DNA from 3 places in the Enterobacter sp. I4 genome. Region 3 is predicted to be linked to each of the others. Evidence: riboswitches for the same ligand, from Rfam matches in the RefSeq annotation. Region 3 holds a riboswitch; each other region holds the start of a gene.
The links. A riboswitch is a leader RNA that binds a small molecule or an ion and turns the genes downstream of it on or off. The one in region 3 is predicted to bind thiamine pyrophosphate.
Positions count from the first base shown of each region.

Region 1: it holds a riboswitch for thiamine pyrophosphate, as region 3 does, so the genes downstream of both, thiB (thiamine ABC transporter substrate binding subunit) here and thiC (phosphomethylpyrimidine synthase ThiC) in region 3, are expected to answer to the same signal.
Region 2: it holds a riboswitch for thiamine pyrophosphate, as region 3 does, so the genes downstream of both, thiM (hydroxyethylthiazole kinase) here and thiC (phosphomethylpyrimidine synthase ThiC) in region 3, are expected to answer to the same signal.

Region 1 covers NZ_JALBUO010000002.1:401,731-405,236, reverse strand. The annotation lists gene thiP (thiamine/thiamine pyrophosphate ABC transporter permease ThiP) at 1-827, opposite strand, end outside; gene thiB (thiamine ABC transporter substrate binding subunit) at 803-1,786, opposite strand; TPP riboswitch at 1,818-1,918, opposite strand; gene sgrR (HTH-type transcriptional regulator SgrR) at 1,955-3,506, opposite strand, start outside.
Region 2 covers NZ_JALBUO010000001.1:1,452,543-1,456,048, forward strand. The annotation lists partial or broken gene MOQ06_RS06950 (IS3 family transposase) at 424-1,340, shown strand; TPP riboswitch at 1,662-1,758, shown strand; gene thiM (hydroxyethylthiazole kinase) at 1,794-2,564, shown strand; gene thiD (bifunctional hydroxymethylpyrimidine kinase/phosphomethylpyrimidine kinase) at 2,561-3,361, shown strand; gene MOQ06_RS06965 (GntR family transcriptional regulator) at 3,404-3,506, shown strand, end outside.
Region 3 covers NZ_JALBUO010000001.1:87,712-91,217, forward strand. The annotation lists gene thiC (phosphomethylpyrimidine synthase ThiC) at 1-1,791, opposite strand, end outside; TPP riboswitch at 1,871-1,980, opposite strand; gene rsd (sigma D regulator) at 2,035-2,532, opposite strand; gene nudC (NAD(+) diphosphatase) at 2,628-3,401, shown strand; gene hemE (uroporphyrinogen decarboxylase) at 3,440-3,506, shown strand, end outside.

The DNA.
Region 1 (3,506 bases), on a different contig from region 3:
GTAATATTATTGCTTCCTGCGGGGATCGCTTTGCTCAGACGCTGGCTCAATAACACCAGCGCCAGACAGCAAATCATCTGTACGAGGGCCAGCAGCGCGGCGCGGCCAGGATCGTAGTCGTAACTTAACGCCTGATAGATAGCCAGCTCAATCGTGGTGGCCTGCGGCCCGCCGCCGAGAGAGAGCACGGTCGCAAAGCTGGCGAAGCAGAGCATAAAGATTAGCGCGGCAACCGGGGCAATCTGGCGTCGCAGCCAGGGCCATTCGACAAAGCGGAAGAACGACCAGCCGCGCATGCCGAGCTGGGCGGCAATCTGGCGCTGCTCGCCGGGAATGTTTTCCAGGGCCTGCAAAAAGAGGCGCGTTGCCATCGGCATGTTGAAGAAAACGTGCGCCAGCAGAATGCCCTGCAGCCCGTAGGGAGAGAAGGTCCACTCCAGGCCAAGCAGGCTGAACAGGGATGCCAGCCAGCCCTGCCTGCCGTATACGCTCAGGATGCCAAACACCGCGACCAGCACGGGGAGGATCAGCGTCATGGCGCACAGGCGCAGCAGGGCCTGCCTGCCGGGAAAACGCCGTCGATACAGGGCGCGCGCGAGAAAAATTGCCGGGATCGTCGACAGCAGCGCGGAGAGAAACGCCTGCCAGAAGGAGAAGCGGATAACGTGCCAGAGATAGCCGTCGTGCCAGAGCGCGAGCAGATCGCTCTCCGGCGCGTTAAACCACAGCGCAAGGAATGCGCCCAGGCTGACCGCCACCATCAGCATGGCGGCGAGCAGCCCCGGGAGTAACCAGCCGGGGATCAGCGGCTGACGGCGCGTTGCCATTCACTTATCCATGCGGCGCGCTGGGCAGCAACCTGCTGCGGCGTAAACTCCAGCGAGGTTTGCGGTTTGCTCAGCTTCTCAAAGCCCGCCGGCAGCGCAACGTCAGTCACCGGGTACATCCAGTTGCCTGTCGGAATGGCGTTCTGGAATGCCGGTGAGACCATAAATTTCAGGAATTTTTCGGCCAGCTCCGGCTGTTTGCTGGCGGCGGTGCGCGCCGCCACTTCCACCTGCAGATAATGCCCTTCAGCAAAGTTCGCGGCAGCGTAATTGTCTTTCTTCTCGGCAATAATGTGGTAGGCCGGGGAGGTGGTGTAGCTCAGTACAAGATCGCTTTCCCCTTTCAGGAACAGGCCGTAGGCCTCGCTCCAGCCTTTGGTGACTGTCACGGTTTTGGCGGCCAGTTTCTGCCACGCTTCCGCCGTTTTATCCCCATAGACCTTTTGCATCCACAGCAGCAGGCCAAGGCCCGGGGTGCTGGTTCGCGGATCTTCATAAATCACGCGCCATTTCTGGTCGCTTTCGACCAGCTCTTTCAGGCTTTTCGGCGGGTTTTTCAGCTTGTTTTTGTCGTAGACGAAAGCAAAGTACCCGTAATCAAAGGGAACGAAAGTCTCGTTTTTCCAGCCGCCAGGCACCTTAACGGCCTCTGCCGCAACGCCGCTTTTAGCAAACAATCGGGTTTGCGTGGCGGCTTCCAGCAGGTTGTTATCCAGCCCGAGCACCACGTCGGCTTTGCTGTTTTTCCCTTCCATGCGCAGACGGTTAAGCAGCGACACGCCATCTTCCAGCGCCACGAACTTCAGCTCGCAGCCGCAGTCGGCCTCAAAGGCTTTTTTTACCGCCGGGCCGGGGCCCCAGTCGGCGGAGAAAGAGTCATAGGTGTAAACCGTGAGCACGGGCTTGGCAAAAACAGGCAGCGCAAACAGCGCCAGCAGAGGAAGAACGTTTTTTAACACTTTGCACCTCAGGGTTGAGTGGCAAAGGATTTTGAGAGACAGCCTCAAATCCCTTCGCCGGCGTTATCCGGATCAGGTTCGACGGGTATTATCTCAGCGCACATCAGTGATGCAGCACCCCGTTGAGAACGGCGCTATTGTAATGATTTGGTGAATATTACGAAAGCGTTATGGCTCCGGCGGCGCAAACCAGGCGGATTTAAAATCAAACCAGCCCAGGGTATTCATCCGCAGGCCGCGCATGCTGCGCTGCCCCTGGATCAGCAGCCAGTGGTGGATCAGCGGTACGATCGTCTGCCTGGCCAACAGCTCCTGACACCAGGCGGCCAGATCCATTTCTCCTGCCCGCCACCGCGCGGCGTCCTGCTGCCAGTCCCGGTTGATGCAGTGCTGAATGAGCGGCACTTCATACAGGTGAGAAAAGAGTGAGAAATCAAGCGGCAGCGTGAAGTTTGCGCTGTTGAGCCAGATATCGCTGACGACGTCACCGCGGTGCCATTCATCATAGTCCACTTCCTGTATCGCCAGCGTCACGCCCTCGGCCGCCAGCAGCTTACTCATGATCCTTGCGATAAACCGGTGCTCAATGTGATCGCGGTAGTAGCTGAGGGTGATGGTCTCAAGCCCGGCAGGTTTTTCACTGCGTACCGGCTGAGCATGGTGCCAGCGCGGGAGCAGGCCATAGGCCGGGAACCACCACGTCTGGTATTGCTCCTCTGCGTGATAAATCAGGTTAGCAGGGGCGAGAATATGGCTGATCCACTTGCGAACGTCGTGGTTTGCGCCGCGATGGCTGCGGCTATCAAAGAGCAGGTAATAACACCCCTCTTCCAGGCGACTTTCGAAAGCCTTTTCGCTTGTTGTTGGCCCTTCCAGCGTCAGGCCTGCGCTCAGCTCCTCGTTGAGATCCGGTAATACCCAGACGTTAACTTCGTCAATCAGCGCCCGATAGCCAAAATAGTCATCAAAGGCGCGGATCTTGAGCTGATTATTGTTATTGCGCGAAACGGAGTAGGGGCCCGTACCGATCGGCAGGCTGGCAAAATTGTTGAGCGATCCCCACTCGCCGGGCAGGATCATCGAGGGCACATAGCCCAGCAGCCACGGAAGCCATTTGTCCGGCTGCGACAGCTCAATGTCCAGCGTCCAGGCCGTCGGGGAGTGGATCCGCGCGATATGCGAATAGAGCGGGAGCGTGCGGGCCCGCTCCAGGGAGCCGATGACGTCCCGCATCTCCAGCTCGCGTCCGTGGTGGAAGTGGATCCCGGGGCGTAAAAAGAAGCGCCAGTGCAGCGGGGACAGCTGTTGCCAGTGGTGGGCAATATCCGCTTCCAGTTCCCCATTTTCCTCATTTATTTTCGTCAGGCCGCTGAATATCTGCCGGGCCATGTGGGTTTCAGAGCGGCGCAGCGCCGTGCCGGGCAGCAGATTTTTCATCGGACGGTAGTAGAGCACCCGCAGAATATGGCGCCCCTGGCGAAAGCTGCGCCCAAGATGCGAGACCAGCATCTGGCGCACGGCGGCCTTGTCGCCCACCAGCTGTACCAGCTGATCGATGCGGTCCTGCTCCAGCAGATCCTCCGCCCGCTGTTGCTGCAGCGCCAGCCCGGTATAGAGGAAGGTAAGGCGTGAACGCTTGCCGCGACCGGCCTCGGCCTCCCAGTTAAGCCAGCCCTGCTGCTGCATGGTATTAAGCAGCGTACGCATGTGGCGGCGAGAG
Region 2 (3,506 bases), 1.4 Mb from region 3:
TAAAAACTAAATTTCGAAAAAATAAATTCTTTTCCAATAGACATGAAAAAAATTCAACATGAATTAATATGATAATAAAGAGGAAATAATTAACAAAGTTAATGGCCTAAAGCCCGTGAATCACGAGATACTATTTACAGTCTTTGTGAGGTACGTGCTTCCTAGGGGCACTTTGGTGATCGAAAATTATTGTACGCTAAGGTTGTTTTTTGACTTTTCGACTTTAACTGGCCTTAGCCGACGAAACTTACTGGAAGCCGATATCCGGTTGCTTTTCCATATATAATCACTTGTGGATAAAGTGCATATGTACCCGGGGGATGAGTATTGAATCGCCACAGGTTTAACAGACACCTCAGAGTCATTTAAGATGACTTAAAGAGAGGTGCCAATGAGCGTTAAGCGTTTCCCGTAGAGTTTAAAATTGAAGCAGTCAAACAGGTTGTAGATCGCGGTCATTCTCTTTCCAGCGTTGCAACACGTCTCGATATCACCACTCGCAGCCTTTACGCCTGGATAACGAAGTACGGTCCGGATTCTTCCACTCATAAAGAACAGTCAGATGCTCAGGCCTAGCTCCGCCATCTCCAGAAAGAGCTGAAGCGGGTTACCGACGAACGGGACATATTAAAAAAAGCCGCGGCGTACTTCGCAAAGCTGTCCGACTGAGGTGCGCCTTTATCCGTGACAACGCCAGTTGCTTGCCTGTTCGTATGCTCTGCCGGGTGCTGGATGTTCATCCGAGTGGGTTTTACGCCTGGCTTCAGCAGCCGCATTCACAACGCCATCAGGCAGACCTGAGACTGACAGGACAGATTAAACAGTTCAACCCGGAAGCACCGGATGAGCGTTGGGTAACGGACATCACCTACATCAGGATCCACGAAGGCTGGCTGTATCTTGCCGTGGTTGTTGATCTGTTCTCACGCAAAATTATCGGCTGGTCAATGCAATCCCGGATGACAAAGGACATTGTCCTGAACGCAATGATGATGGCTGTATGGCGGCGTAATCCGCAAAAACCGGTACTGGCTCACTCGGACCAGGGCAGTCAGTACACAAGCTATGAGTGGCAGTCGTTCCTGAAATCACACGGCCTGGAAGGGAGTATGAGCCGTCGCGGTAACTGTCACGATAACGCGGTTGCAGAAAGCTTTTTCCAGTGACTGAAACGCGAGCGGATAAAGAAATAGATCTACGGAACGTGGGAAGAAGCCCGCAGCGATATTTTTGATTACATCGAAATGTTTTATAACAGTAAGCGTCGGCATGGTTCGAGCAATCAGATGTCACCGGCAGAATATGAAAACCAGTATTATCAACGACTAGGAAGTGTCTAGATTATTCGTGGCTATTCACACATCATTATTGACGGTCTCAAGATCAGCTGTTCCCGCTTGTCATTTGCATTTCAATTGGAATTGGCAAAAGCACTTCGACTGCATGAAGAAAACGTATGCGGTTTAAATCATCATGACTGAATAATTTCCTTAAGCCGCCTTATGGGCGGTTTTTTTGTGCCTGCCATTTATCTGTGGGACACAACGTGAGACACAAGCTGGGACACAGAGGAATTTTTAGGGTTGAGTCTTTGGCTTCCCGCTGGCATGATCCAGAACAGGGATTAACGGGACGTTAATCGCAAGCTTTTGATTTTTTTTGTAAATGACTCGGGGTGCCCTTCTTTGTGAAGGCTGAGAAATACCCGTATTACCTGATCTGGATAATGCCAGCGTAGGGAAGTCAGATGCCTTCCCGGTCATCGCTTCTTCACGTACGGCAGGAGCGAAACCATGCAGACTAACCTGCTCGATCTACCTGTTTTACATCAGTTCCGAACCCGTTCCCCGCTCACACACTGTATGACTAACGACGTCGTGCAGACGTTCACCGCCAACGTTCTGCTGGCGCTTGGCGCATCGCCGGCGATGGTGATCGAAGCTGAAGAAGCCGAACAGTTTGCCGCGCTTGCCGACGCGCTGTTAATCAACGTTGGCACGCTTACCGCCCCGCGTGCCCAGTCGATGCGCCGGGCCATAGAGAGTGCGGTGGCCGCAGGCAAACCCTGGACTCTGGATCCGGTCGCGGTAGGCGCCCTGACGTTCCGTACCCGCTTCTGTCACCAGGCACTTTCTCTCAAACCCGCGGCTATTCGCGGTAACGCCTCGGAAATACTTGCCCTCACCGGCATGAGCGCGGGAGGACGCGGCGTGGATACTACCGATACCGCGGCGAGCGCGTTGCCCGCTGCGCAGGCGCTGGCCCGCCAGACCAGCGCCATAGTGGTGGTGACGGGAGAGGTGGATCACATTACCGACGGCCAGAGAATCCGCACGGTTACGGGGGGCGATCCGCTGATGACCCGCGTGGTGGGAACGGGCTGCGCGCTCTCTGCGGTCGTTGCCGCCAGCTGTTCGCTGCCGGGCGACAGGCTCGACAACGTGACGGCGGCCTGCGGGTGGATGAAGCGCGCGGGGTCGATTGCCGTATCCCAGACCCGCGGCCCCGGAAGCTTTGCCGCTGCTTTTCTGGACGCGCTCTACGCGCTGGAGGAGCGGGTATGAAACGTATTAATGCTCTCACCATTGCGGGTACCGATCCAAGCGGCGGGGCAGGGATCCAGGCCGACCTGAAAACCTTCTCCGCTCTTGGCGCGTACGGTTGCTCTGTCATCACCGCGCTGGTGGCGCAAAACACGCGCGGCGTGCAGTCGGTTTATCGCATTGAGCCTGATTTTGTTGCCGCGCAGCTGGATTCGGTATTCAGCGATGTACGCATCGATACCACCAAGATCGGCATGCTGGCAGAAGCCGATATCGTTGAAGCGGTCGCCGAACGGCTCAGGCATTATCAGATACAAAACGTGGTGCTCGATACCGTGATGCTGGCAAAAAGCGGCGATCCGCTGCTCCCGGCCTCCGCCGTCGAAACGCTGCGTAAAAAGCTGCTGCCGCAGGTGGCCCTGATCACGCCCAACCTGCCTGAAGCCGCCGCGCTGCTGGATGCGCCACACGCCCGGAACGAGCGCGAAATGAAAGAGCAGGGGAACGCGCTGCTGGCGATGGGGTGTAGCGCGGTGCTGATGAAGGGCGGCCATCTTGATGACGCAGAAAGCCCGGACTGGCTCTTCACCCGCGACGGCGCGCAGCGCTTCACCGCACCGCGGGTACAGACCAAAAACACCCACGGAACGGGCTGCACGCTCTCTGCGGCGCTGGCGGCGCTGCGTCCGCGCCACAATGACTGGGCGGGTGCGGTGCAGGAAGCCAAGGTATGGCTCTCCGGCGCGCTGGCAAAAGCGGATTCTCTGGAAGTGGGTCACGGTATTGGTCCGGTTCACCATTTCCATGCATGGTGGTAAGCCGTATACTGGCAGGAAACCTTATGCCAGAGAAAAACAGAGATGGAACAAGCGCATACCCGGTTAATTGCCCAACTCAGGGAACGCATTGCCGCGCCAGACAACATGCCGTTGTACCTGAAATTTGCCGAAACGGTGAAAAACG
Region 3 (3,506 bases):
AACCTCCTGGCTGATTTTCATTGAGCAGAATTTTGGTCCGCACATGGAGCAGAAGTGAGCCACTTTGCCGGATTCCTGCGGCAGGGTTTCGTCGTGATAGGCGCGGGCGGTGAAGGGATCGAGCGCCAGATTAAACTGGTCTTCCCAGCGGAATTCAAAGCGCGCTTTGGACATGGCGTTGTCGCGGATTTGCGCGCCCGGGTGGCCTTTCGCCAGGTCGGCGGCGTGGGCGGCGATTTTGTAGGTAATCAGCCCCTGCTTTACGTCCTCTTTGTTGGGCAGGCCGAGGTGCTCTTTCGGCGTAACGTAGCAGAGCATGGCGCAGCCGAACCAGCCGATCATCGCCGCGCCAATCCCTGAAGTGAAGTGGTCATAGCCCGGCGCAATATCGGTGGTCAGCGGCCCCAGGGTGTAGAACGGCGCTTCGTGGCAGTGCTCCAGCTCTTCGGTCATGTTGCGGCGGATCATCTGCATCGGCACGTGTCCCGGGCCTTCAATCATCACCTGCACGTCATATTCCCAGGCGATTTTGGTCAGCTCGCCCAGCGTATGCAGCTCGGCAAACTGCGCTTCGTCGTTGGCATCGCGGATGGAGCCCGGACGCAGGCCGTCGCCCAGCGAAAGCGAAACGTCATAGGCGGCGCAGATTTCGCAGATCTCGCGGAAATGTTCGTAGAGGAAGTTTTCCTGATGATGGGACAGGCACCACTTCGCCATAATCGAACCGCCGCGCGAGACGATGCCGGTCAGACGTTTCGCCGTCATCGGCACGTAGCGCAGCAGCACGCCGGCGTGGATGGTGAAGTAGTCCACGCCCTGTTCCGCCTGCTCCAGCAGCGTATCGCGGAACGCTTCCCAGGTAAGGTTTTCCGCAATGCCGTTCACTTTTTCCAGCGCCTGATAAATCGGGACGGTGCCAATCGGCACCGGGCTGTTGCGCAGGATCCACTCGCGAGTTTCGTGAATATAGCGGCCGGTGGAAAGATCCATCACCGTGTCCGCTCCCCAGCGCGTTGACCAGACCAGCTTTTCCACCTCTTCTTCGATAGAGGACGTTACCGCCGAGTTGCCGATGTTGGCGTTGACCTTCACCAGGAAGTTGCGGCCGATAATCATCGGCTCGGATTCCGGGTGGTTAATGTTGGCGGGGATTATCGCGCGGCCTGCGGCCACTTCGTCACGCACAAACTCCGGCGTGATGTTCTCCGGCAGGCGTGCGCCAAACCCTTCGCCCGGGTGCTGGTGGCGCAGGACTTCGCTGCGGATGCGCTCGCGCCCCATATTTTCGCGAATGGCGATGAACTCCATCTCCGGCGTGACGATCCCCTGGCGCGCGTAGTGCAGCTGGGTCACGCATTTGCCCGCTTTGGCGCGTTTTGGCGTCAGCAGGCCGGTGAAGCGCAGCTCGTCCAGGCCGTCGTCGGCCAGGCGCTCGTTAGTGTACGCTGAGCTGCGCACGCTCAGTTCCTCGCAGTCGTTACGCGCGTCAATCCACGGCTGTCGCAGCTTCGCCAGACCCTGCTGCACGTTGATAGCAACAGAAGGATCGCCGTACGGGCCGGAGGTGTCGTACACCGGCACGGCTTCGTTGTCTTCAAACTGCGGATTCTCTTTGCTGCCGCCGATAAGCGTCGGGCTAAGCTGGATTTCGCGCATCGGCACGCGGATATCGGCCTGCGAGCCGGAAATGTAGATGCGTTTAGAGTTCGGGAAAGCGGTGCCTTCCAGGGTGTCGATGAAGCGTTGGGCGTGTTCGCGCTGTTCGCGGCGGGTCAGTTTTGTTGTAGACATAGCTCATTCCAAAAGTGAAGGACATGGCTTGTCAGACGACGGATGAAGCAAGAGAAGATCGCCTTTGGGGCGATACAACAGCAGCATGACTCTTGTTCCCTTCGCAGGTATTAACCTGATCAGGTTCCGCGGATCCCGAATTAACGGTCTCAGCCCGTGCTTTCACACTGGGCACTCCGACAAGAAAAATCCCCCTCCACAGAGGGGCGACTGGTTGTAAATTACTCGTTAACGATTAATAACTCAAGCGGGACGCACGACGTTATCGTTGCTGCTGACAAACAGGTTGTTATCCAGCACGAGGGCAATGAGCTTGTCTTCCAGCGTGAACCGCTCTTCCAGCGCTTCGCCGAGGTCGGACAGCGCCTGCTGAAACTCAAGATAATTATCGTGATCGATAGCGTTTTCGAGCGTTGAATCGTAGTACTCCATTATCTGCTGGGTATTGGCCTCCAGCGGTGGATAGAGTTTTGTTGCGGCTAAAAACGGGCTTGTGCCTTCCATTTCGCGGATAATGCGTTCATAAATGTTGAAATGGCCGTTGGAGAGGTAGTCGACCAGGCGCTGACAAAAGTCATCCAGCGCCTTTTCATTCAGCCGCATAAAGGATTCTTTGCCAGGCTTAAGACCGACCAGATTGTAATACGCCACGAGTAGATGCTTGCGCACATGTAGCCAGCGATCCACCAGGTTGTTACTTCCTCCAACGCGCTCAGTCAGGCTTTCCAGCTGGTTTAACATGGTCGACTCCACAAGGTTTAGAATGGGATCTACTTATCCAAAATGTAACCACAATGCTAACAACATGTCAGTGAAGCGAAGGTAGTGCAATAGATATGGATCGTATTATTGAAAAATCAGATCTGGGTTGGTGGATCGTCAGCCACGAACAGAAATTATGGCTGCCCGGTGGAGAATTACCCTACGGTACGGCGGAAACGTTCGATCTTGTGGGGCAACCCGCGCTGAAGATCGGCGAGTGGCAGGGCGAATCCGTGTGGTTGATCCAACAGGCGCGCCGTCAGGATATGGGATCCGTTCGCCAGGTGCTGGATCTGGATGTTGGCCTGTTCCAGCTGGCGGGGCGCGGCGTGCAGCTGGCGGAGTTCTACCGCTCGCACAAATTCTGCGGCTACTGCGGCCACACCATGCACCCGAGCAAAACCGAGTGGGCGATGCTCTGCGGCCACTGCCGGGAACGCTACTACCCGCAAATCGCACCGTGCATCATCGTCGCCATCCGGCGTGACGATTCCATTCTGCTGGCGCAGCACACTCGTCATCGTAACGGCATTCATACCGTCCTCGCCGGCTTCGTCGAAGTGGGTGAAACGCTGGAGCAGGCGGTGGCGCGGGAGGTGATGGAGGAGAGCGGCATTAAGGTGAAAAATCTGCGCTACGTGACCTCCCAGCCGTGGCCGTTCCCGATGTCGCTGATGACGGCGTTTATGGCGGACTACGACAGCGGCGAGATTGTTATCGACCAGAAAGAGCTGCTTGAGGCGAACTGGTATCGCTACGACGATTTACCTCTGCTGCCCCCGCCGGGAACCGTGGCGCGCCGCCTGATAGAAGATACTGTGGCAATGTGTCGGGCCGAGTATGAGTAGTGTTACACTGACGGACTGACGCAATAAGGAACTGCAAAATGACCGAACTGAAGAACGATCGTTATCTGCGTGCGCTGCTGCGCCAGCCCGTTGATGTCACCCCGG